3 regions of the Clostridium sp. 29_15 genome follow, and region 2 is predicted to be linked to each of the others. Evidence: a T-box and tRNA genes for the amino acid it is inferred to sense, from the RefSeq annotation. Region 2 holds a T-box; the other regions hold tRNA genes.
The links. The T-box of region 2 lies ahead of gltX (glutamate--tRNA ligase). A T-box ahead of a tRNA ligase gene usually reads a tRNA of that ligase, here a tRNA-Glu.
Positions count from the first base shown of each region.

Region 1: it has a tRNA-Glu gene. The T-box ahead of gltX (glutamate--tRNA ligase) is inferred to sense a tRNA for this amino acid. The anticodon was not compared.
Region 3: it has a tRNA-Glu gene. The T-box ahead of gltX (glutamate--tRNA ligase) is inferred to sense a tRNA for this amino acid. The anticodon was not compared.

Region 1 covers NZ_MNRT01000043.1:38,957-46,517, forward strand. Annotated here, with positions in the region: gene BHW04_RS11500 (ABC1 kinase family protein) at 1-1,092, opposite strand, end outside; gene BHW04_RS11505 (phasin family protein) at 1,113-1,430, opposite strand; gene BHW04_RS11510 (cation diffusion facilitator family transporter) at 1,720-2,628, opposite strand; gene BHW04_RS11515 (SDR family oxidoreductase) at 2,962-3,828, opposite strand; gene BHW04_RS11520 (alpha/beta hydrolase) at 3,966-4,952, shown strand; tRNA gene BHW04_RS11525 (tRNA-Lys) at 5,100-5,175, opposite strand; tRNA gene BHW04_RS11530 (tRNA-Arg) at 5,196-5,272, opposite strand; tRNA gene BHW04_RS11535 (tRNA-Gly) at 5,282-5,356, opposite strand; tRNA gene BHW04_RS11540 (tRNA-Glu) at 5,360-5,434, opposite strand; gene asnA (aspartate--ammonia ligase) at 5,718-6,734, shown strand; gene rpsU (30S ribosomal protein S21) at 6,797-6,973, opposite strand; gene BHW04_RS11555 (diaminopimelate dehydrogenase) at 7,406-7,561, opposite strand, start outside.
Region 2 covers NZ_MNRT01000021.1:52,905-60,465, forward strand. Annotated here, with positions in the region: gene ilvC (ketol-acid reductoisomerase) at 1-782, shown strand, start outside; gene BHW04_RS03500 (heavy metal-binding domain-containing protein) at 982-1,296, shown strand; gene BHW04_RS03505 (hypothetical protein) at 1,313-1,462, shown strand; purine riboswitch at 1,612-1,713, shown strand; gene BHW04_RS03510 (NCS2 family permease) at 1,816-3,120, shown strand; T-box leader at 3,291-3,476, shown strand; partial or broken gene gltX (glutamate--tRNA ligase) at 3,538-5,191, shown strand; gene BHW04_RS03520 (hypothetical protein) at 5,461-5,628, shown strand; gene BHW04_RS03525 (hypothetical protein) at 5,805-5,969, shown strand; gene BHW04_RS03530 (glutamine--tRNA ligase/YqeY domain fusion protein) at 5,978-7,561, opposite strand, start outside.
Region 3 covers NZ_MNRT01000030.1:24,822-32,382, forward strand. Annotated here, with positions in the region: gene BHW04_RS06350 (S8 family serine peptidase) at 1-514, shown strand, start outside; gene BHW04_RS06355 (peptidoglycan DD-metalloendopeptidase family protein) at 629-1,768, opposite strand; gene BHW04_RS06360 (DnaD domain protein) at 1,924-2,919, shown strand; gene BHW04_RS06365 (ATP-binding protein) at 2,912-3,892, shown strand; tRNA gene BHW04_RS06370 (tRNA-Thr) at 4,008-4,082, opposite strand; tRNA gene BHW04_RS06375 (tRNA-Asp) at 4,108-4,184, opposite strand; tRNA gene BHW04_RS06380 (tRNA-Glu) at 4,256-4,330, opposite strand; tRNA gene BHW04_RS06385 (tRNA-Asp) at 4,383-4,459, opposite strand; tRNA gene BHW04_RS06390 (tRNA-Glu) at 4,502-4,576, opposite strand; tRNA gene BHW04_RS06395 (tRNA-Thr) at 4,583-4,657, opposite strand; tRNA gene BHW04_RS06400 (tRNA-Asp) at 4,702-4,778, opposite strand; tRNA gene BHW04_RS06405 (tRNA-Glu) at 4,853-4,927, opposite strand; gene BHW04_RS06410 (hypothetical protein) at 5,061-5,642, opposite strand; gene BHW04_RS06415 (NAD(P)/FAD-dependent oxidoreductase) at 5,761-7,005, shown strand; gene BHW04_RS06420 (acyl-[acyl-carrier-protein] thioesterase) at 7,154-7,561, opposite strand, start outside.

The DNA.
Region 1 (7,561 bases), on a different contig from region 2:
AATCTCCATAACTTCTTCTAATATTATTGATAGCTTTATATTTTTAACAGAAATAGTAAAATATTTATTATATAAATATTCAACATCTTCATATAAAATTTCTCTCTTTACAGTTCCTGTCTGTATACCTGCATATAATATAAAATCCACAACTATATCAATATCTTCAATAACCAATCCAATAATTACGTTATTTAGTCTCGAGATAAATTCATGTGATAGCTCTCCTACCATTCCAAAATCTATAAAGCATATCTTTCCATTGCTAATTAATATATTACCAGGATGAGGGTCTGCATGAAAAAATCCATCCTCCATCACTTGCTTAAAATAAGAAATTGTCAGTTCTTTTGCCAAATTATCCTTATCATATCCATATTCATCCATAGCCTTTATATCATTAATTTTAAATCCATTTATATTTTCTAAGGTTAAGACTTTTTCTCCACTTAGCTCATTAACTACATATGGAGCATATATGTAATTCCTTTCTTTGTTTAGTTTTCTAAACTTTCTAATATTATTAGCTTCTGAAATAAAATCTAACTCATTTACCGTTGATTTTCTTATTTCCATTAACGTATCCTTTACACTTACAACAGATTCCTTAAAAATATGATTATATTTCTCACTTAAACTGATAAGTATATCCAAATCTATATACATTCTTTCCTTAATATTAGGCCTTTGAATTTTAATTACCACTTCACGTCCATCATTTAATACGCCAAAATATACTTGCGCTATAGATGCAGATGCAATTGGCTCCTTATTTATATAAAGAAAACTATCTAATAATTCCTTGGAAAACTCATTTCTAAAAATTTCTTCAAATTCTGAAAAACCCTCAACGGCTGCTTTATCCTGCAATTTAGATAATTCCCTAATATACTCCTCACCTATTAAATCAGATCTGGTACTTAATATTTGACCTATTTTAATAAAAGTAGGTCCAAGCTCTTCAAATGCCTTTCTTAAATTAGCAGGAGATTTTTTATCTTTTTTATTTTTCTTATCTACAATATAGCTTAAGCCATATTTAGTAAAAATTTTCACTATTTCTTTAACTCTTTCTCCTGAAGTGTAAACCATAAAAAACCTCCCCTATAAATTTACTTTATATTTTTTATTTGTTCTTCTAGCATAGCTACCTTTTCTTTTAATAAATCAAATTCTGTTCTTGATATCAAGTTATATTCTGCAATTATTTGCAGTACATCTTCTTTAGTAAGATATTTTTTATTATTTTCACTGATTATAGAAGCCTTATCCTTCATACTTTTCCTCAATTCATCACCTATCTGCTTTCCTTCCTCTAAAGTAAGCTTTCCCTTTTTCACCATATCATTTATTATTTCCATAGATTTTTCATATGTCATGGATGCTGCTCCTATTCCAAGCAAAAATATTTTTTTAAATTCTTCCATCATAAATAAAACCACCTTCTTAATTTTTTAACTTTTCTATATATATTCCCTTTAATGAATTTATTAATACAATAAAATCCAGAGCATCAAAAGTTCATTTTTTTCTTTTGATGTCCTGGATTATCAAGGCTATTAAATTTTCAACATTCCTTACTATTGTATATTATTATTTTAACATATTTTGAAATAATTGTATTATTAAAAATTATTATTTTCGTATATTTTTTTAATATTGTGTTTTTATGCTCATTAAATTATCATTTAAATTACATTCCTATTATTCATATAAAAATTAAATATCAATACTTTTATTATTTTTATATGGATTTACATGTACCATACAATGCTTTATCATAGGTATATTTTCTTCAACTTCGTCATGTACCTTTTGAGCTATGTTATGTGCATCTTCAAGGCTTTGCTTGCCATATGCTGATATTTCAATATCAACATAAATTCTTGAGCCAAAAACTCTAGTTTTCAATGTATCTAACTGCATAACACCTTCTTGTGCTAAAGCTATTTCCCTAATCTTATTTATGGTTTCATCATCACAAGAAGCATCTATTAGTTTATATATAGAATCCTTAAATATATCATATGATACTTTCACTATAAATAAACATATTATAATTGATGCTATTGGATCAAGTATAGGAAACTTTATTCTAGCACCTAATATTCCTATAAAGCTACCTACTGAAGATAAGGCATCTGATCTATGATGCCATGCATCTGCCTTTAATGCTCCTGAATTTATTTTTATGGCTGCAGATCTTGTATACCAATACATCCATTCCTTTACAACTATTGAAATAACAGCAGCAACTAATGCTAAGCTTCCTGGTGCAGATAAGTTTCCTTCTATTCCAGCAATTATTTTATTAATTCCACTTAAACCAATTCCTATTCCTGTAGCTAAAAGTATTCCACCTAAAATCATAGCTGCTATACATTCAAATCTCTCATGACCATACTGATGCTTTTCATCACTTTCTTTATGAGCTATATTGAAACCTATAATAACTATAATTGTACTAAATACATCTGAGGCTGAATGTACTCCATCAGAAATCATCGCTCCAGAACCAGCAATTACCCCTGCAGCTACTTTCCCAATAGATAATATTGCATTAATTATTATACTTACTACTGAAACTCTCATTGCAATACTCTTATCATCTCTTATCTTACTATCCATATATTATCACCTGATAAAATGTATTGTTTTTTCCCCTTTTTTGATAATTTATATTTAATTTCATTCTATTCACCTTCTATGTTAAAGTTCCTAAAAATAAAAAATACTTATTTATCAACTAAAAAGTAAATGATTTCCCCTCAGAAATTCAATCTTTAGCTCCTTCGCTTTTCAAAATATAAGCGTTGAATAAAAATAACATTTTATCCAACGCTTATATTTCTTATTATACCCTTGTGAGCTATTCTTAATTTAATCCATTATTTTTCGATAACATTGTTATGTTTCGAAAATATCTATTTTTTTCATTTTTATAATTAATTAATTTATTTCCTATGAATTAACTATTTCTCCTCCATTAATATGTATAGTTTGCCCTGTTATATATGAAGCTGCTTCTGACGCTAAAAATACATACGCTCCAGCACATTCAACTGGTTGACCTGCTCTTCCCATAGGTGTATCATTACCAAACTTTGGTATTTTATCAGCACTAAAACTTGAAGGTATAAGCGGAGTCCATATAGGTCCTGGTGCAACAGAATTCACTCTTATACCTGTCTTCCCTTTAGCTAAAGCCATGGATAAAGACCTTGTAAGTGTAAGAATAGCACCCTTAGTCATAGAGTAATCCATCAACGTATCATTACCACGAAAAGCTGTAACAGATGTGGTATTTATTATACAACCACCACTTTTTAAATATTTCATAACTTCTCGTGTCATATAAAATGTTCCATACACATTGGTTTTCATAGTTTTATCAAATTGTTCATCTGTAATCTGTTTGATATCTGTGCATTCATATTGAACAGCTGCATTATTTACTAAAATATCAATTTTACCATATTTTTTTATAGCTAACTCCATAACTTCTTTACAAAAGTCTCTTTTCGCTACATCACCTTGAACAATAGTGCATTCTCCACCAGATGACTCTATTACTCCCTTGGTTTCTTCCGCATCTCTTGTTTCATCATAATAAACTATAACGATCTTGGCCCCTTGATGAGAATACGCTATAGATACAGCTCTCCCAATACCACTATCACCACCAGTAATTATAGCAACTTTATCTTTCAAAAGATCGCCTTTCTTTATATACTTCTCATTATAATAAATAGGCATCGGTGTCATCTCATATTCATTTCCTGGATGCCTTTCTTGATGCTGAATAGGAAAAGTTTTTGGAAATTCCATCTTCATCACTCCTTTCACAATTATAACTTTTAGTATTCCCTTCTATTGAATAAATAATGAACATAAACATATTATGTTTTTGTATTTTTTTACCATTTAATTTATAATGTACTTATACTTTTAGAGGAGGTTTTTAAATGAATTTTCAAACCAAAGTAATAATTTTAATTGTAGGTTTAATTCTTTTTTCTATAGCTATTTTAACAATAATTTGCAGCATATATTTCTTTTACGCTCTAACAAGAAAAGGGCTAACTAAGATGAAGAAAAAAATTTTAACTTTTAAGAACATTCCTTCACCAGAAAGTTTTAAAGACTTCATCGACAATAATTGGTTTAAAAACCATAATGCTTCAAAACTTCATATAACATCTTATGACAACTTAAAACTTTCAGGTATTTTTGTAAGAAACACTAAACCCTCCAAAAACATCGTCATTCTTTCACACGGCTACACAGCTTCATCTTCAGCAATGTTATGCTATACTTCATATTATTATAATAAAGGTTTCAATATACTTGCCGTTGATAATAGGTGCCATGGTGAAAGCCAAGGAAAGTATTTAGGTATGGGCTATTTAGATCATTTCGATATACTTAAATGGATAGATAAATGTAAAGAACTTTTAGGCAACGATTGCAAAATAATTCTCCACGGCGTATCAATGGGTGCGGCAACAGTATGTATAACAGCTGGATATAATCCTCCTAAAAACGTAAAATGTATTATTTCCGATTGTGCTTACGATAGAATTTCTGATGTATACAAACAGATAATAACCTCTTCAACAAAAATTTTAGCTACCCCAATAATCAAAGGAACTAGTTTAATTTGTAAACTAATGGCTGGATATTACTTTTCAGATGCTGCACCTATAAATTTCGTTAGCAAAACCCCTGTACCAATTCTTTATATCCATGGAGATAAAGACACCTTTGTACCTTCTTATATGGCTGATAATTTATTTAACGCAACTCCAGCGGATAAACGAGATATTCTTTTAATAAAAGGGGCAGGTCATGGTGAAGCCGTTATAAAAGATAACCAAAGTTACTTTAATAAAATTGATAATTTTATAGGCAAAATCTTTTATATATCCCAATACAAACCTAAAGAGGTATAGTTTTTTAACTACACCTCTTTTTCAAAATCCAGATATAAATATTTTTAGCACTAACATAAAATTTCAATATACCATTTCCCTTTCATTTTAATCTTGGATATTTTTAAACAAAACAAAAAAAGAACTTGAAAATTCAAGTTCCTTTTTTGGTGGCTTACCGGGGAATCGAACCCCGGACACCTTGATTAAAAGTCAAGTGCTCTACCGACTGAGCTAGTAAACCATATTCTACTTCAAGTAGAATGGTGCGTGTTAAGAGATTCGAACTCCTGGCCCACGCCTTAGAAGGGCGTTGCTCTATCCAGCTGAGCTAAACACGCATATTAAAATGGAGCGGGTAGTGGGAATCGAACCCACCTTTCCAGCTTGGAAGGCTGGAGTATTAGCCGATATACGATACCCGCAAATGGTGACCCCTAGGGGAATCGAACCCCTGTTACCACCGTGAAAGGGTGGTGTCTTAACCGCTTGACCAAGGGGCCAAGTCATATTTGCTGTAGCACTGCAACGCTACTCTTAATATATTACATTATTATTCTACATATGTCAACATATTTTTTAAACTTTTTTTATTTTTCTTCTTTTTCTACCATACAGCTTAGCCAACATAAGTTTTAAGTATTTTTTTAAATAATATTTTATACATTTCAACCCAATAATAATCACATTGTAACTTCATTTTAAAAATTTCATTCGCCCTTTATTTACATTTCATTTCATTTATTGTAATATTAATAAAAGAATTCAATTAACGGGGGTTATTATATGGAAAAATCAACAGTATGGATACCTAAGAACTACTCTTCTAAGCTATCTCTTAAAGAAACTGAAATTGCCATTAAGAAAGTAAAGGATTTTTTTGAAGAAAATTTATCTAAAACATTAAATCTTACAAGAGTTTCAGCACCACTTTTCCTTGATACTGCTTCAGGATTAAATGATAACTTAAATGGTACAGAAAGGCCTGTATCTTTCGATGTGAAAGCTATGGATGGAAGCAATATAGAAATAGTTCATTCCCTTGCTAAATGGAAGAGGCTTGCACTTCATAGATATGGATTTAACATAGGCGAAGGTCTTTACACCGATATGAACGCCATTAGACGAGATGAAGACTTGGATAATCTTCATTCAATATATGTTGATCAATGGGATTGGGAAAAAGTTATTAGTAAAGATGCCCGCAATATTACCACTTTAAAAGATACAGTTAAACAACTATATTCTGTTTTCAAAGCCACTGAAAACTATATAAATTCATTATATCCAAATTTAAAGAAATATCTTCCAGATGAAATTTCATTTATAACTACACAAGAACTAGAAGATATGTATCCTAATTTATCGGAAAAAGAGCGCGAAGATGCTATCTGTCGTGAAAGAAAAGCTGTATTCTTAATGGGTATAGGTGATACCTTAAAATCCGGTAAAAAACACGATGGCAGAAGTCCTGATTATGATGATTGGTCCTTAAATGGCGATATATTATTTTATTACCCGCTATTTGATAAGGCTTTGGAATTATCTTCAATGGGTATAAGAGTTGACAAAAAAACTCTTGAGTCACAACTTATAAAAGCTAACTGCCAAGAACGAAAAAATCTGCCTTTCCATCAACTATTATTAAACGAAGAACTTCCTCAAACCATTGGTGGTGGTATAGGCCAATCAAGAATATGCATGTTCTTTTTACAAAAAGCTCACATAGGTGAAGTGCAAGCTTCCATTTGGGATGAAAATACATTAAAGAAATGTAAAGAAAATAACATTGAAATACTATAATATTTTAAATTAAAAGTACAATAAAAATCCTTTCAAACGTAGTTTGAAAGGATACTTTATTACTACTTGAATTTTCTTTTTCTTGCAGCTTCAGATTTCTTTTTTCTTTTAACACTTGGCTTTTCATAGTGCTCTCTTTTTCTTACTTCAGCAAGCACTCCAGCATTAGCGCATTTTCTTTTAAATCTACTTAAAGCTTGCTCTAATGATTCGTTTTCTCTAACCTTTATTTCTGACACTCTTAATTCCTCCCTTCGTCAGTGAAAATATATAAGTATTTAACACTGTGGGTTTACTTAAATCAATATTAATTATACAGTAACTCCTAAAATACTGTCAATATTGTATTATCACCATAAACCCCAAAGATTATTGATTTTTTTATAAATCACTTACATTTTTTCGTATTTTTTTACTTTTTTCACACTTCATTATTCTTTATACATTTTATTATCGTAATGTCCTGCAATATATTTAAACTAAATATCAATTTTTATTTAATAATAAAACTTTAAGTCATTAAAAGACACCTTCTTTATCTAACTATTTTTTTAACTTACTTTATTATGTTTACCAATTTCAGCTAAATATATTATTATTGGACTAATTATCAGATAAAGATTTTATTAAACAAAAAAAGATTAAGCAAATTCATACTTAATCTTTTTTGATTATAATAATTCTTTTCTAAGATCTTCTGCCTTTTTAGATGATAAGTAACTAATAGGCACATCAAATATAGTATATGCCCCTCTCTTACCTTCCTTATACATTCTAAATATAGCTCTGGCATAAGCCACCAATATTGAACCTGTAAATTCTGGATT
Region 2 (7,561 bases):
ATATTATAATTATATTAGTACCAGATGAAAAGCAAGCAAAATTATATAGAGAAGAAATTGAACCATACTTGGAAGAGGGAAATGCTTTAGTATTTGCTCATGGATTTAATATTCACTTTAAGCAAATAGTACCACCTTCAAACGTTGATGTATTTATGATAGCTCCAAAAGGACCAGGACATATGGTAAGAAAAACTTATACCGAAGGATCTGGTGTTCCATGTTTAATAGCTGTAGAGCAAGATTATTCAGGAAAGGCTAAGGATTTAGCATTAGCCTATGCAAATGGTATAGGTGGAGCTAGAGCTGGTGTTCTTGAAACTACATTTAAAGATGAAACAGAAACAGATTTATTTGGTGAACAAGCAGTTCTTTGTGGAGGAATCACAGCTTTAATTAAGGCTGGTTTTGAAACTTTAGTTGAAGCAGGATATGCACCAGAAAATGCTTATTTTGAATGTATGCATGAAATGAAGCTTATTGTAGATTTAATGTATCAAGGTGGTATGGCTGCCATGAGATATTCAATTTCTGATACAGCTGAATATGGTGATTATGTAACTGGAAGCAGAATAATTACTGATGAAACTAAGAAGGAAATGAAACAAGTTTTAACTGAAATTCAAAATGGAACATTTGCTAAGAAATGGCTTCTTGAAAATCAAGTTGGTAGACCTACATTTAATGCTATGAGAAGAATGGAAGCAGAGCATCCAATAGAAAAAGTAGGTAAAGAGCTTAGAGAAATGATGTCTTGGATAGACAGTAAGAAATTAGATTAATAATTAAAAATGAAAAATTAAAAATTAAAGTGAGAAGGGTCTGTTCAGTCTGTTCATAGTGGGACAGTCCCTTTTTTATTTTAAATAAAAACTGGAAAAAGATTATTGACAATTTTTAAGATATAGTATATTATCATATTAAATATTATTAAATAACTCTTAAAGAGTTATTTAAACAATGTATAAAGGGGTAATTATTATGATAATATTAACAATAGAAAATGTTCCAGGAAAAGAAATTAAAGAAGTTAAAGGATTAGTAAAAGGAAGTACTGTAAGATGTAAAAACATTGGACGTGATATAACTGCTTCTTTTAAAAATCTTGTAGGTGGGGAAATGTCAGGATATAATGATATGCTTACAGAAGCAAGACAAATAGCTATTGGAAGAATGGTTGATGAGGCAGAAGCTATGGGAGCTAATGCAATTATAGGAATGAAGTTAATGTCTTCTGCTATAGCAGCAGGAGCAGCAGAAATGGTAGCTTATGGTACAGCAGTAGTAGTGGAATAAAAAGGAGTAATTTATTTTGAATATAACATTGATGATTATATTATACGTTGGGTTTTGGATACTTACAGCTATAGGATCAATAGCAATGATAATATGGGCTATAGTAAGTAGGATTAAAGAAAAAAAGATAGAAAAAGAAAAACATAAGAAGTATAAAGAATACTAATTATAATAAATAATATAAGAAATTATCATGTAAAAAGTCATTAGAATTTTAAAATATATTTAACATCTAATGCTTTTTTCACATAAAGTAATAAAAGTATAAAATTACAAGTAGACAAGCTGTAAAAAATATATTATCATATGTTTTATAGTAAATTACAATCGAATGTTCGTATAATGCCGGAAATATGGTCCGGGAGTCTCTACCAAATCACCATAAATGATTTGACTACGATATGGATTTAATATTTATATATAAGTACATACAGTATAAATTCTATTAATATAATACATATCTTTTTCCTCATATCATGCGATATTCGGTTGTAAAGAAAATGCATGGAGGAACAAACGATGGAATTCTTATCAAACTATTTCAAATTCAAAGAAAAAGAAACAAATTTTAAAAGTGAAACCATAGGTGGTATAACTACATTTTTAACAATGGCTTATGCGTTATTCTTAATTCCTAGTGTACTTGCAGAGGCTGGTATGCCACAAGGTAGTGTATTTGTAGCTACAGGACTTGCAGCAGCTTTAGGAACACTAATAATGGGAATATTCGCGAATTTTCCAATGGGATTAGCACCAGGTGTTGGTTTAAATGCATTCTTTGCATATAGTGTATGTTTAGGAATGGGTATTAAGTGGGAGATAGCACTATCAGGTGTATTAGCTTCAGGAATTATATTTTTAATAATATCAGCAACTGGTTTAAGAGAAATGATTATTAAAGCTATACCAACTAACTTAAAGTTTGCAGTAAGTGCAGGAATAGGATTATTCATTGCTTTTATAGGATTAAAAAATGCAGGAATAGTAGTAGCTAATTCAGCAACTTTTGTAGGTCTTGGTGATTTAACAGATCCTACAGTTTTACTTTCTATATTTGGTGTTATTGCAATTTCAATATTTATGGTTAGAGGTTCTAAAATAGCAATCTTCTTAGGTATGGGGTTAACAGCAATTGTGGGTATGATAACAGGACTTATTGATATACCAACATCAGTAATATCAATGCCACCATCAATGGCACCTACTTTTGGAGCTGCTATTAAGAACTTAGGAAATATATTTAATCCAGAAATGATTCTAGTAATATTTACTTTCTTATTTATGGATTTCTTTGATACAGCAGGAACATTAGTGGCTGTCGGTTCAAAGGTTGGACTTCTTAAAAAAGATGGTTCTATAGAAAATGGTTCAAAAGCATTGTTAGCTGACTCAATTGCTACATGTATAGGATCAATATTGGGTACAACTAATACAACATCATATGTTGAATCATTATCAGGAGCTTCTGTTGGAGCAAAAACAGGATTTTCCAGTGTAGTAGTTGGAGGATTATTCTTAGTATCATTATTCTTCTCACCATTACTTACAGTAATAACTTCAGCAGTTACAGCTCCAGCACTTATTATAGTTGGATCATTAATGTGTTCATCACTTAAGGAAATAGAATGGGAAAGATCAGAAATAGCTATTCCATCATTCTTAACTATTTTATTAATGCCATTAACATATAGCATTGGTGAAGGAATTGCTTGCGGATTTTTAACATATGTTATTTTGATGATATTTAAAGGAAAAACTAAAAAAGTTCATCCAGTAATGTATGTATTAGCACTATTATTTGTAATATATTTTGCTATAAGATAGAGTTTTGTTTATAAAAATTGAGCTTAAATTATCAATAACAGAGATAGTTTAAGCTCAATTTATTTTTGATTATTAAAATATATATTAAGAGTTTTATACATAAGAGAAATACTTTACAATAATAATTTGAATCTGTATAATTAATCTGTAATTTGCAAAAAATGATAATAGTAATTGCGCTGAAGAGGAGCAGTAAATAGAAGTTTAATTTAAAGCGATTTAGGAATGGTGTGAGCCTAAAATTTAAAATTATTGAAGGAAACCTTGGAGCAATAAAATTAAATAAGTATTTGAGTGGGTTAATTTTTATTAACCAATTTAGGTGGTAACGCGGAAGTAAGTCTTTCGTCCTATATTTTAATGGGATGAAAGACTTTTTTATATTTTAACAAAAAAAAAGATAAGGAGAATAACATTATGTCATTTGAAAAATTAGCTGAAATAATATTTCCTAATGTTGAACATGATAGAGAATATTATATAGCAAAATACCCAAAGAGAAACTTAAAAGAAGGTGCTAGAGTAACTAGATATGCACCATCACCAACAGGATTCCAACATATAGGAGGAGTTTTTGCTGCATTAATTAATGAAAGATTAGCAAGTCAAAGTGAAGGTGTTTTCTATTTAAGAATAGAAGATACAGAGAGAAGTTGAAGGTGCCATTGAAGATACAATTACAACTATGCACAATTTTGGAATGGACTTCAGTGAAGGAATGACTGGCCAAGAAACTTCAAAAGGTGAATATGGTCCATACAGACAAAGTGAAAGAGCTGAAATATATAGAACTTTTGCTAAAGATTTATTATTAAAAGGTTTAGCATATCCAGATTTTTGTACTCCAGAAGAATTAGCTGCTTTAAGAGAAGAGCAAATAGCTAATAAAATAACTCCAGGATACTATGGAGAATATGCTAAATATAGAAATATAACTGAAGAAGAAGCTATTGAAAGAATAAACAATGGTGAAAGTTATATATTAAGATTAAAATCACCAGGAAATATTGAAAATAGAGTAGAATTTCATGATTTAATTAAAGGTGATATATCATTCCCTGAAAACAATCAAGATGTTGTTCTTATAAAAGGTGATGGACTTCCAACATATCACTTTGCACATGCTATAGATGATTATTTAATGAGAACTACAGATGTAATAAGAGGAGAAGAGTGGTTATCATCACTTCCAATACACGTTCAATTATTTGAAGTATTAGGATTTGAAAGACCAAACTATGCTCATATTCCAACAATAATGAAACAAGAAGGTGGATCTAAGAGAAAACTTTCTAAGAGAAAAGATGCTGAAGCAGCTGTTTCTTACTACAATGAAGTTGGATATCCAGTAGTATGTGTTATTGAATACTTATTAAACATAGTTAATTCAAGTTATGAAGAATGGAGAGCTGAAAATACATGTGCTGATTACCATGAGTTTGTTGTTCATTTAGATAAAATGAGTAAGAGTGGAGCATTATTTGATTTAGTTAAATTAAATGACGTTTCTAAAGATGTTATAGCTAGAATGTCAGCAGACAAAGTATATGAACAATATACTGCATGGGCTAAACAATATGATGAAGAAATGTATAACTTAGTAACTTCAAATGAAGCTATGGCAAGAGAAATATTTAATATAGATAAAGAAGGCCCAAAACCAAGAAAAGACTTTGCAAAGTGGGATGAAGTTAAAGATAAGATATTCTACTTCTTTGATGAATTATTCTACAAGGAAACTGTAGAGCAAGTAGAATTACCAAAGAATTTATCATTAGAAAATGCTAAGGCTATAATTGAAGAATATGCTAAAAAATTTACATTTAATGTTGGAAGCCAAGAAGAATGGTTTGAAGAATTAAAAGTAATAGGAGCTGAGCTTGGATACTGTGCTAATAGAAAAGAATATAAAGCAAACCCAGAAAATTATAAAGGAATGATTTCTGATGTTGCTGGTGCTGTAAGAACTGCTTTAGCACATAGAACAAATACTCCAGACCTTTATACTATAATGCAAATTATGGGTGAAGAAAAAGTTAGAGAAAGATTCAACAAGTTTTTAAATTTATAATTAATAAAGGTTTGTTCCAAACTTAATCTTTAATCACTCATATTTCATAAGTATCTAATTAATTACTGTTCTTCATAATAAAATCAGGTATAGAGTTTGTCTAAAAAGCACACAATAGTAATGACTTAAGGATAGGATGTTGCTTTAGTCGATAGTCCTAAGAGTCTTAACAACTGAATAGAAAATTTAATGAGCAATGCTATAACTAGAGTTTTTGGACTGGCTATAGTATTGCAAAAATAAAAGATAGTTTATAGGAGGGCAAAAGTATGAGCAAATCTAAAAAATGTCACTGTAATCATGAACTGTCATCAACATCAGTGGAGGGCCATGGCTGCGGATGCGGCCAAAAGGCAAAAAAGAGTGCGACAAATAATCAATGGACAACTGCCAGCAGAGGAAGTTGTGTATGTGAATGTAACGAAGAGCATAAATAAGTAAAGAGACTTGGACAGAAAAATACCATTTTATAAGTGGGTTATATGAAGTTTTCAACCAATAAACTATTATTGGAAAGAAAAGCTTCATGTAGCTCATTTTTTAAATGAATAAAAATAGTAGAAAAACTAAAACTATATATAACTAAAAATTAGAAAGGAGAAGAATAAGAAAGATGACTAATGAAAAGAAAGGCATAAAGAAAAGTGCATTATTGAAGCTTAATAATATACGAGCAAATAATTGGGACATAGATTGTGATACAAATTTTTTAAATGACTATAGTGATGATTATGGTTTTTATGAAGATAGAATAAATATAGAAAATAAGTGGAGATAATTCTCCACTTATTTATTAAGTTTAAAAGAAGATTTTAAGGATACTATTCTATTGAAAACTAACTTTTCAGCTGTAGTATATTTAGGATCAACATTAAAGAAACCGTTTCTTACCATTTGGAATTTATCTTGAGGTTTAGCATTCTTAATAGCTGTTGGCTCAATAAATCCGTCTAATATTTCTATTGAATGAGGATTTATTTGTTCTAAGAAGTGTTTTCCTTCATTTCCTTCTGCAGCATCTAAGATTAATGGTTCATATAATCTAAATTCAGCAGGAATAGCATTTTTAGCATCTACCCAGTGGATAGTTCCTTTTACTTTTCTGCCTGTAAATCCTGAACCACTCTTAGTTTCTGAATCGTAAGTACAATGAACTTCAAGTACATTACCATTTTCATCTTTGATTACATCAGTACATTTAACAAAATATGCACCAATTAATCTAACTTCATTTCCAGGGAATAATCTAAAGTATTTTTTTATTGGAACTTCCATAAAATCTTCTTGTTCAATGTATAATTCTCTTGAGAAAGGAACTAATCTTTTACCAAAAGATTCATCTTTTGCATTATTGCTTACTTCTAGCATTTCAGTTTGTCCTTCAGGATAGTTAGTGATAACTAATTTTAAAGGATTTAGGATAGCCATAGCATTTGGTGCTTTCATTTGTAAGTCTTCTCTTACAAAGTAATCAAGCATTTGAGAATCAACTGTTGAGTTTGCTTTAGCAACACCTATAGCTGAGCAGAAGTTTCTTAAAGCTTCAGGAGTACATCCTCTTCTTCTAAGACCAGAAATAGTAGGCATTCTTGGATCATCCCAGCCATCAACAACACCTTCATCTACTAATTGCTTAAGCTTTCTCTTTAATCTAGCAAATTCAATTTGTCTAGGAACACATTCCATTTCACATTCTCTTACAACCCAGTCATAAAGAGGTCTATGATCTTCAAATTCTAACGTACAAATAGAGTGAGTAATTCCTTCTATAGCATCTTCTAATGGATGAGCAAAGTCATACATTGGGTAGATACACCATTTGTCTCCTGTATTATGGTGAGTTGCATGTGCAATTCTATAGATTATTGGATCTCTCATATTAAGGTTTGGAGAAGCCATATCTATTTTAGCTCTAAGAACTTTTTCTCCATCTTTGAATTCACCATTTTTCATTCTTTCGAATAAATTTAGGTTTTCTTCAATGGATCTATTTCTATATGGGCTTTCTTTACCAGGTTCAGTTAATGATCCTCTATATGCTTTTGCTTCTTCTGGAGTAAGATCACATACATAAGCTAATCCTTTCTTAATTAAAAGAACAGCTTTTTCATACATAGTATCAAAGTAATCAGATGCAAAGAATAAAGCATCCCAATTTCCACCTAACCATTTAACATCTTCTTTAATAGATTCAACATATTCTGTATCTTCCTTTACAGGGTTAGTATCATCAAATCTTAAATGTGTTTTACCATGGAATTCTTCAGCTAAACCAAAGTTTAATAATATAGATTTTGCATGACCTATATGTAAATAACCATTTGGCTCTGGTGGGAAACGAGTGATTATCTCATTATGTTTTCCACTCTC
Region 3 (7,561 bases), on a different contig from region 2:
TTTTATATATACTCTATTTGATAATATTTTTACTAAAGCTGTAAACTCATCAATTATTCCTGTTCTTCCTAGTGGCAGTAACAGAGATGAAGCTAGCACCATTACTGGTCCTGCATTAAGTCCACACTGCATAACTGTTGCTGGACTTGATACTTCTGGTGAAACAAAATCATATGCTTATTCTTCTTGTGGAGATGTAAAAAAAGATATCAAGCCTAATTTTTCTGCTGCTTGTGTAGATATTGTTTCTCTTAATAGTAATATATCTTTTGTTCCTGAAAAGAATAATATAAAAATGTATGCCCCTAAACTTGATTCCTCTTATAAGTCCTTTTCTGGCACCTCCCTTTCTGCTGCTTTTATTTCAGGTGTATGTGCACTTTTATATGAAAAAAAACCTGATTTAACTTTTGATGATGTAATCTCCATGTTAAAATTAAATGCCGATGTTATGGATATTGAAACCTATAAACAGGGCTATGGTAAAATAAACTTAACTAAACTTCTAAAGTAAAAGGGGATGTCGCACTAAAAATTTTATATACAATATATTGTATTATTTATTCTTAATGCGACATCCTCTTTTAGCTTTTACACTCTCTAATTTACGATAATACTGAAACTAAATTCATAATATATATTGAGTTGGATCCACAGGATTCCCCCCTACTCTTAGTTCAAAATGAAGGTGAGGCCCTGTACTATATCCAGTTGTACCAACAGTCCCTAATACTTCTTCTGTTCCTATATACTGTCCTTTTGAAACATATATCTCATTTAAATGAGCATAATATGTCTGCATATCATTTTCATGTTGGACTATTACCAAGTTGCCATATCCACCATTATTATAATCAGAAAATATTACTGTTCCCTCATAAGCACTATGTACTTCCTCACCTAAATTCTTAGCTAAATCAATTCCCTTATGATAACTACTAGTTCTTGCTTCGCCAAATATTGAAGTAAGAACTGCATCTTTAAGTGGATTATTTAAAAATCTAATTCCATCATAATAGGGATTTTTTACACCTTTTTTTACTACACTTGGTTTTGCTTCCTTAATCACTACTTCATTGATTATATCTTCTGAGATTTTATTAATGCCACTATAATGCTCTTTAGTATATATAACCTTCTTTCCACATCCCCCTTCTTCTAAAATACTTTCACCCATATATAATTCATCACTTTTTTCTTCCACTACTGCTGGTGCAATGATTTCTTCATGATTATTGATAACTTCCATTTCCATATTTAAAAGATTTTCATTTATTACCACTGCATCATATAAATTTTCAGCAATTTCTACACTGCTCTCTAACTTTGCTATACTTACTTTTTCAGGAATTGCTTTTAAATTATTATTTACGTATACCTTTAATACATTTTTACTATCAATACCTAATTCATTTATATAGCTTAAACAGACCTTTTGCAATATTTCATCACGCTCTTCTTTATTGCTAACATAACCAAAAACACTATCTGCTACTTGTATCTTATAACCATTAACTTCTATATTAAAACTATCAACTATTATAGCTGCTGATGAAGCCATACATTTTATAGTGCTTAAATCATCCAAAGCATTGTTATTGATGGTATTTCCACTTAACACTCCTACAACTGTATCATTTTCTAAAGAATATATATCTATATTTTTAATAATTATTTCTTTTGTTGCAAATACTAGAAAAATAGTACAAATTATAGCTATAGTATATTTGAGCACTGACTTTATATCATCTTTTTGTTTTGAGTCCATTACTACTCCTCCTTTGTAACTTTTCAGCACATCAATTAATTTTCCCATTTTAAAAGTTATTATTCATAATTAATATTACTAAGCTTAGTTGAGGCTTTTATTTAGCTTTGTTATAATTAATCTAGTTATTACACCAAGAAAGGTAGCGAAAAATTATGAGCACATTTATGCTAAAAAATAAACATATAAACTTTACTCCTGTAAGTAACATATTTATAGAGAAATATATGCCTAATGCCCGTGGTGAATTCGTCAAGGTATATCTACTACTTCTTAAATATAATGTTGCAGGCGAAATGGGAGTTAGTTCATCTATTATAGGTGCAAATCTTAACATATTAGAATCTGATGTCATAAATGCTATTAATTATTGGAATGATGAAGGTGTAATTGAATTAGTTCCTATAGATAAAATGGGAAATTTTAATATAGAGTTTGTAGATTTATCGAAAGAAGATAATACTCAAAATAAAGAAGTCAATTTACTAGAAGCCCTTAACAATAATTCAAGAAAAGATATGTTAACAGATATTGAAAGGCTTTTAGGACGTCCTCTATCCCCTATTGAAATGACCAACTATTTAAGCTGGGAAGAAGATTATAATTTATCTACAGAATTGACTCTTCTTTTATTAGAATATTATATTCAACGTGGTAAAACCGATTATAGATATTTAAATAAAATAGCTCAATCGTGGCATGAAATGAAAATTACAACGCTAGAACAAGCTCAGCATTATATCACTATGAATGAAGATAAATGGGTGAAAATACGCCATATATTAAAATACCTAGGAATTACTAATACTGAAATCATGAAGCCACAAGAAGAAATGCTAGAAAAATGGATTATGAAATTTAACTTTCCTATTCCAGTAATAGAAGAAGCTTGTAATAGATGCTTCAAAAGATTAAATAGAGCTGAATTTAAATATATAGATGGAATTTTATCTAACTGGAACAAAAATAATTTAAAAACTCTTGAAGCAATTGCTGAAAAAGAAAATAAACTAGCACCTTCATCTATAAATAAAAGTAATTATACAAGTAATAATAGTAAGAGGATGAATAACTCTAATATTAATGTAACGGCTGCTAAAGCTCATGATACTTTAGAACAAGAATTATTAGGATGGTATGATAATGATTAAAGGATATCAACAAAAAATAACTGAACTATACGAAAAAATACAAGAAGATGAAAAGAAAGCCTTAAGAAATAGAAAAGAAGAAATCAAGCTTACAGTTCCAAAAGTTATGGAACTAGATAATGAAATCCAAAAGCTTTCTATCTCTTTACCAATGTCAATTTTACGTGGCATTCCTGAGGAAGAGCTTAATACTGTCCGTGAAAATATTACTACCCTTAGGGAAAAAAAATATGAACTACTTACAGCTAATGGCTATCCTATGGACTATTTAACATTGCATTATCAATGCACTAAATGTAAAGATACAGGATTTATTGGCAATAAGAAATGTAGTTGCTATAAATCAAAATTAGTTAAATTATATTATCAAACTTCAGAACTTGAAAATTCTCTACATAATTGTAATTTTAAAAACTTTAATATTAATTTATTTTCTTCTACTTATGATAACAACCATAAATACACCCAAAAAAAGAACATGGAAATGATTTATGAATTTATTATTGGTGGGTATCTTCCTAACTTTGAAAAAAGTAATACTAATTTATTATTTTATGGTGAGTCAGGTACAGGTAAAACCTTCTTATCATGGTGTATTGCTAAAGAATTATTAGATAAAGGATATTTAGTAATCTACAAGACTTCTGATGAATTGATTAAAGATTTAAGATCTATTGCTTTAGAAAATAATTCTACACTATTAGATCTTCTTATTAATTGTGATTTGCTTATCATTGATGATTTAGGAGCTGAACAAGTTACCGATTTTACCACTAATGAATTATTTAATTTAATAAATAAAAAGCTTTTAAATAATAAAAAGATGCTGATTTCTACAAATTTAAATTTATTAGAAATATCAAATATTTATACTACTAGACTATATTCTAGATTGCTTGGTAATTTTAAATTATTTAAATTTTACGGAGATGATGTGAGAATAAAGCTGAATATATCTAAAAAACGACTTTAATTAAATGTAAAAAAAGTAAGAGTTTATTATAACTCTTACTTTTTTTCTGTATAATTTAAGTGTTTACTATATAAAATTTAGCAAAATAAAAAACTCTAGAAAAACTAGAGTTCTTTGGAGCTGGCAATAGGAATCGAACCTACAACCTGCTGATTACAAGTCAGCTGCTCTACCGTTGAGCCATGCCAGCATGAATGCTATATAAATTTTAAAAGTGGCGACTCAGAAGGGGCTCGAACCCTCGACCTCTGGCGTGACAGGCCAGCACTCTAACCAACTGAGCTACTGAGCCGCATTTATGGTGGAAACAACAGAGGCAGATGCTCTCCCAGCTGAGCTATGCTTCCATAAACAAATTTAAAATGGTGACCCCTAGGGGAATCGAACCCCTGTTACCACCGTGAAAGGGTGGTGTCTTAACCGCTTGACCAAGGGGCCTTAGGCTTTTGTTCTCTAATTTGTTTTCATATGTTCACTTTTAAAATTAAATTGGCGACTCAGAAGGGGCTCGAACCCTCGACCTCTGGCGTGACAGGCCAGCACTCTAACCAACTGAGCTACTGAGCCGCATTTATGGTGGAAACAACAGTGCTTCCAAAAATTTAAAAATGGTGACCCCTAGGGGAATCGAACCCCTGTTACCACCGTGAAAGGGTGGTGTCTTGACCGCTTGACCAAGGGGCCATAATATGGAGCTGGCAATAGGAATCGAACCTACAACCTGCTGATTACAAGTCAGCTGCTCTACCGTTGAGCCATGCCAGCATATTATAACCAAGAAACTATTCTATTTTCATTTTAAATTTAAATGGCGACTCAGAAGGGGCTCGAACCCTCGACCTCTGGCGTGACAGGCCAGCACTCTAACCAACTGAGCTACTGAGCCGCATTATGGTGGAAACAACAGGGATCGAACCTGTGACCCTCTGCTTGTAAGCTATGCTTCCAAAAATTTAAAAATGGTGACCCCTAGGGGAATCGAACCCCTGTTACCACCGTGAAAGGGTGGTGTCTTGACCGCTTGACCAAGGGGCCTAGGTTTTTCATTTCTCTGTCCTTCAGGGTTATTTCCCCGAGCACATTAACTATAATACTTGAAATCCGAAAAAGTGTCAACACTTTTTCTTCATTTTTTTTATTTTTTTTACATCCCCTCATAAAGCCCCTCTTACTCCAGCATTTTTACTAGGTTTTCAGTGTCTTTCATCTTCTCAATAGCCATACCATATCTTGATAAAATTCTTTCTTTTTCCTTAATTTCTTCTTGAATTTTATTAATTTCAAACTTACATATTTCAAAAAACTCTTTTTCTTCAATTATTTCAATAGATATATTAAATCCACTTTTTTTAAAATTTTGACCGGAAGTAATAAGCTTTACTGGTATCTTATAATTAATAACAGCCAATATTTCTTTTTCCCAAACTCCTCTCTTGTTTACTTCATATTTATCTTTAAGTAAATTCAAATTCTCAAAAATAATATCAAGTTCAGCTTCTATACTTTCCAATAACGCCTTATATAGAGCTATAGATATTCCTCTATTAAGCTTTATTTTTAGAAAATCACTATACTTTATTAAGAATTCATCTATTTCTGTCTGTTTAATATATTCTACATCTTTTTTATCAAATACTTTCAGTCCAATATCACTGGGATAGTTAACTACTACTTGATCATAATTCATCCTGCGAACCTTAAATTCTCTTTCAAATTCCTCTAAATCTTTATTAATTATTTTTGCTAACAATAATATCACCTCTTACCTAGTATTCCATAGTTTAATTACTTATATTACTGTGATAAAATCTAAATAAAATTAACTTTGAATAATGAAAACTGATATTATTCTTTAAGGAGTGTTTATTTTGATTCATCATGAATTATTAATTGTTGGCGGTGGTGCAGCTGGCTTAATGGCTGCTGTAACCGCAAAAGATTTTGGTATAGATGTTGCCATACTAGAAGCTACTGATAGAATTGGTAAAAAAATATTAGCTACAGGAAATGGTCGCTGTAATATTTCTAATATCTCTATTACAGAACCCTTTATTAATTATCATAGCAATAATGATAATTTTTATTATGAAACTTTAAAAAGTTTTTCTGTGAAAGATACTTTAGATTTCTTCCTAGCTTTAGGTCTTCCTATTGTAGAATTACAAAGTAGCAAACTTTATCCACAATCTCTTCAAGCATCTTCAGTTGTGGATATTTTTAGATTAGCTTTAGAGGACAGAAATATTCCAATTTATACAGAATGTAAAGTAAAAGATATCCACAGAGGAAAAGTTTTTAAGTTATCCACAAATAATGAATCATTAAAATTATTCACATGTGATAAACTACTTTTAACTTGTGGAGGAAAAACTGCACCTAAAACTGGATCTGATGGAACTGGATATTATTTATCAGAAAAATTAGGACATAGTATAATTCCTCAACTTCCTGGAATCGTTCAGTTAAAACTAGATTATCCTCATCTTAAATCATTGTCTGGTGTAAAATTTGATGGCTATGCATCTTTACTTATTGATGGTAATGAAGAGCGTAAATATTTTGGTGAAATATTATTCACAGATTACGGAATATCAGGTCCACCAATACTACAACTTTCCGGCTTTGCATCACAAGCTTTAGCCAAAGGTAAAAAAACAGAAATAGTTGTAGATATGCTACCAAAATATACTGTTGAATCCTTAGAAGATTTTATTGAATGCCATTTTGCTGTGCTTTCTTATAGACCTATAATTGATGCTTTAATTGGTGTAATTAATAAAAAACTTATACCTACAGTATTAAAAGAAAGTAAGATTGAAAATTTACATATGCCTTGCTATGAACTTAATTGGAAAGAAAAAAAGTCTCTCATAAATACTTTAAAAGAATGGAAATTTACTTGTATAGGAACTAATGACTTTAATCAAGCACAAGTGACCATTGGTGGTATAGATACTACTGAAGTAAATCCTTCAACTTTAGAATCAAAACTTATCCCTGGTCTTTATTTTGCCGGAGAACTTTTAGACGTTCATGGTGACTGTGGTGGATTCAATCTTCAATGGGCATGGAGCTCAGGACACAGAGCTGCTGAATGCATAGCCAAAACGTAGATTAGTTAACCAGTGAATGTCGCTACGCTAATCCACTTAATTAAATCGCCATAAATGGCTTAATTAACGAAGTGACTAACTAGCGAAGCGACTTAACTAATTAGCGTAGCATTAATAAAAAAACTCTGAGCCATAGCCCAGAGTTTTTTTATTGCCATTTTGAGACGAAAACAGTCAATTCTTTACCGTCTTTATCTTGAATATTACTTAATACTAATAAATTATCTTGATTTTTATGAATTTCACAGACACATTTGATTTCATCATTATAGTAACATTCATGCTCAAATAGTATATCTATTTCCTTTAGCTCATATTCCTCTCTAATCTCCTGTGGAACACTATCCATAAACCATTGTACATACTTAACATTATTGACATGCTTATTAAAATCTATATCAGAATATCTAACTTTAAAATTACTAACATATTCTTTATTTTTTACTTTTTCTAATCTTTCAAGACTACCAATTAATTTCTTTGTTGTAGAGTTCTTATCAACATTATAAGCTTTGTATTGATCATCAGTAATTTTTATAGCTCTTCTTTTAACAAT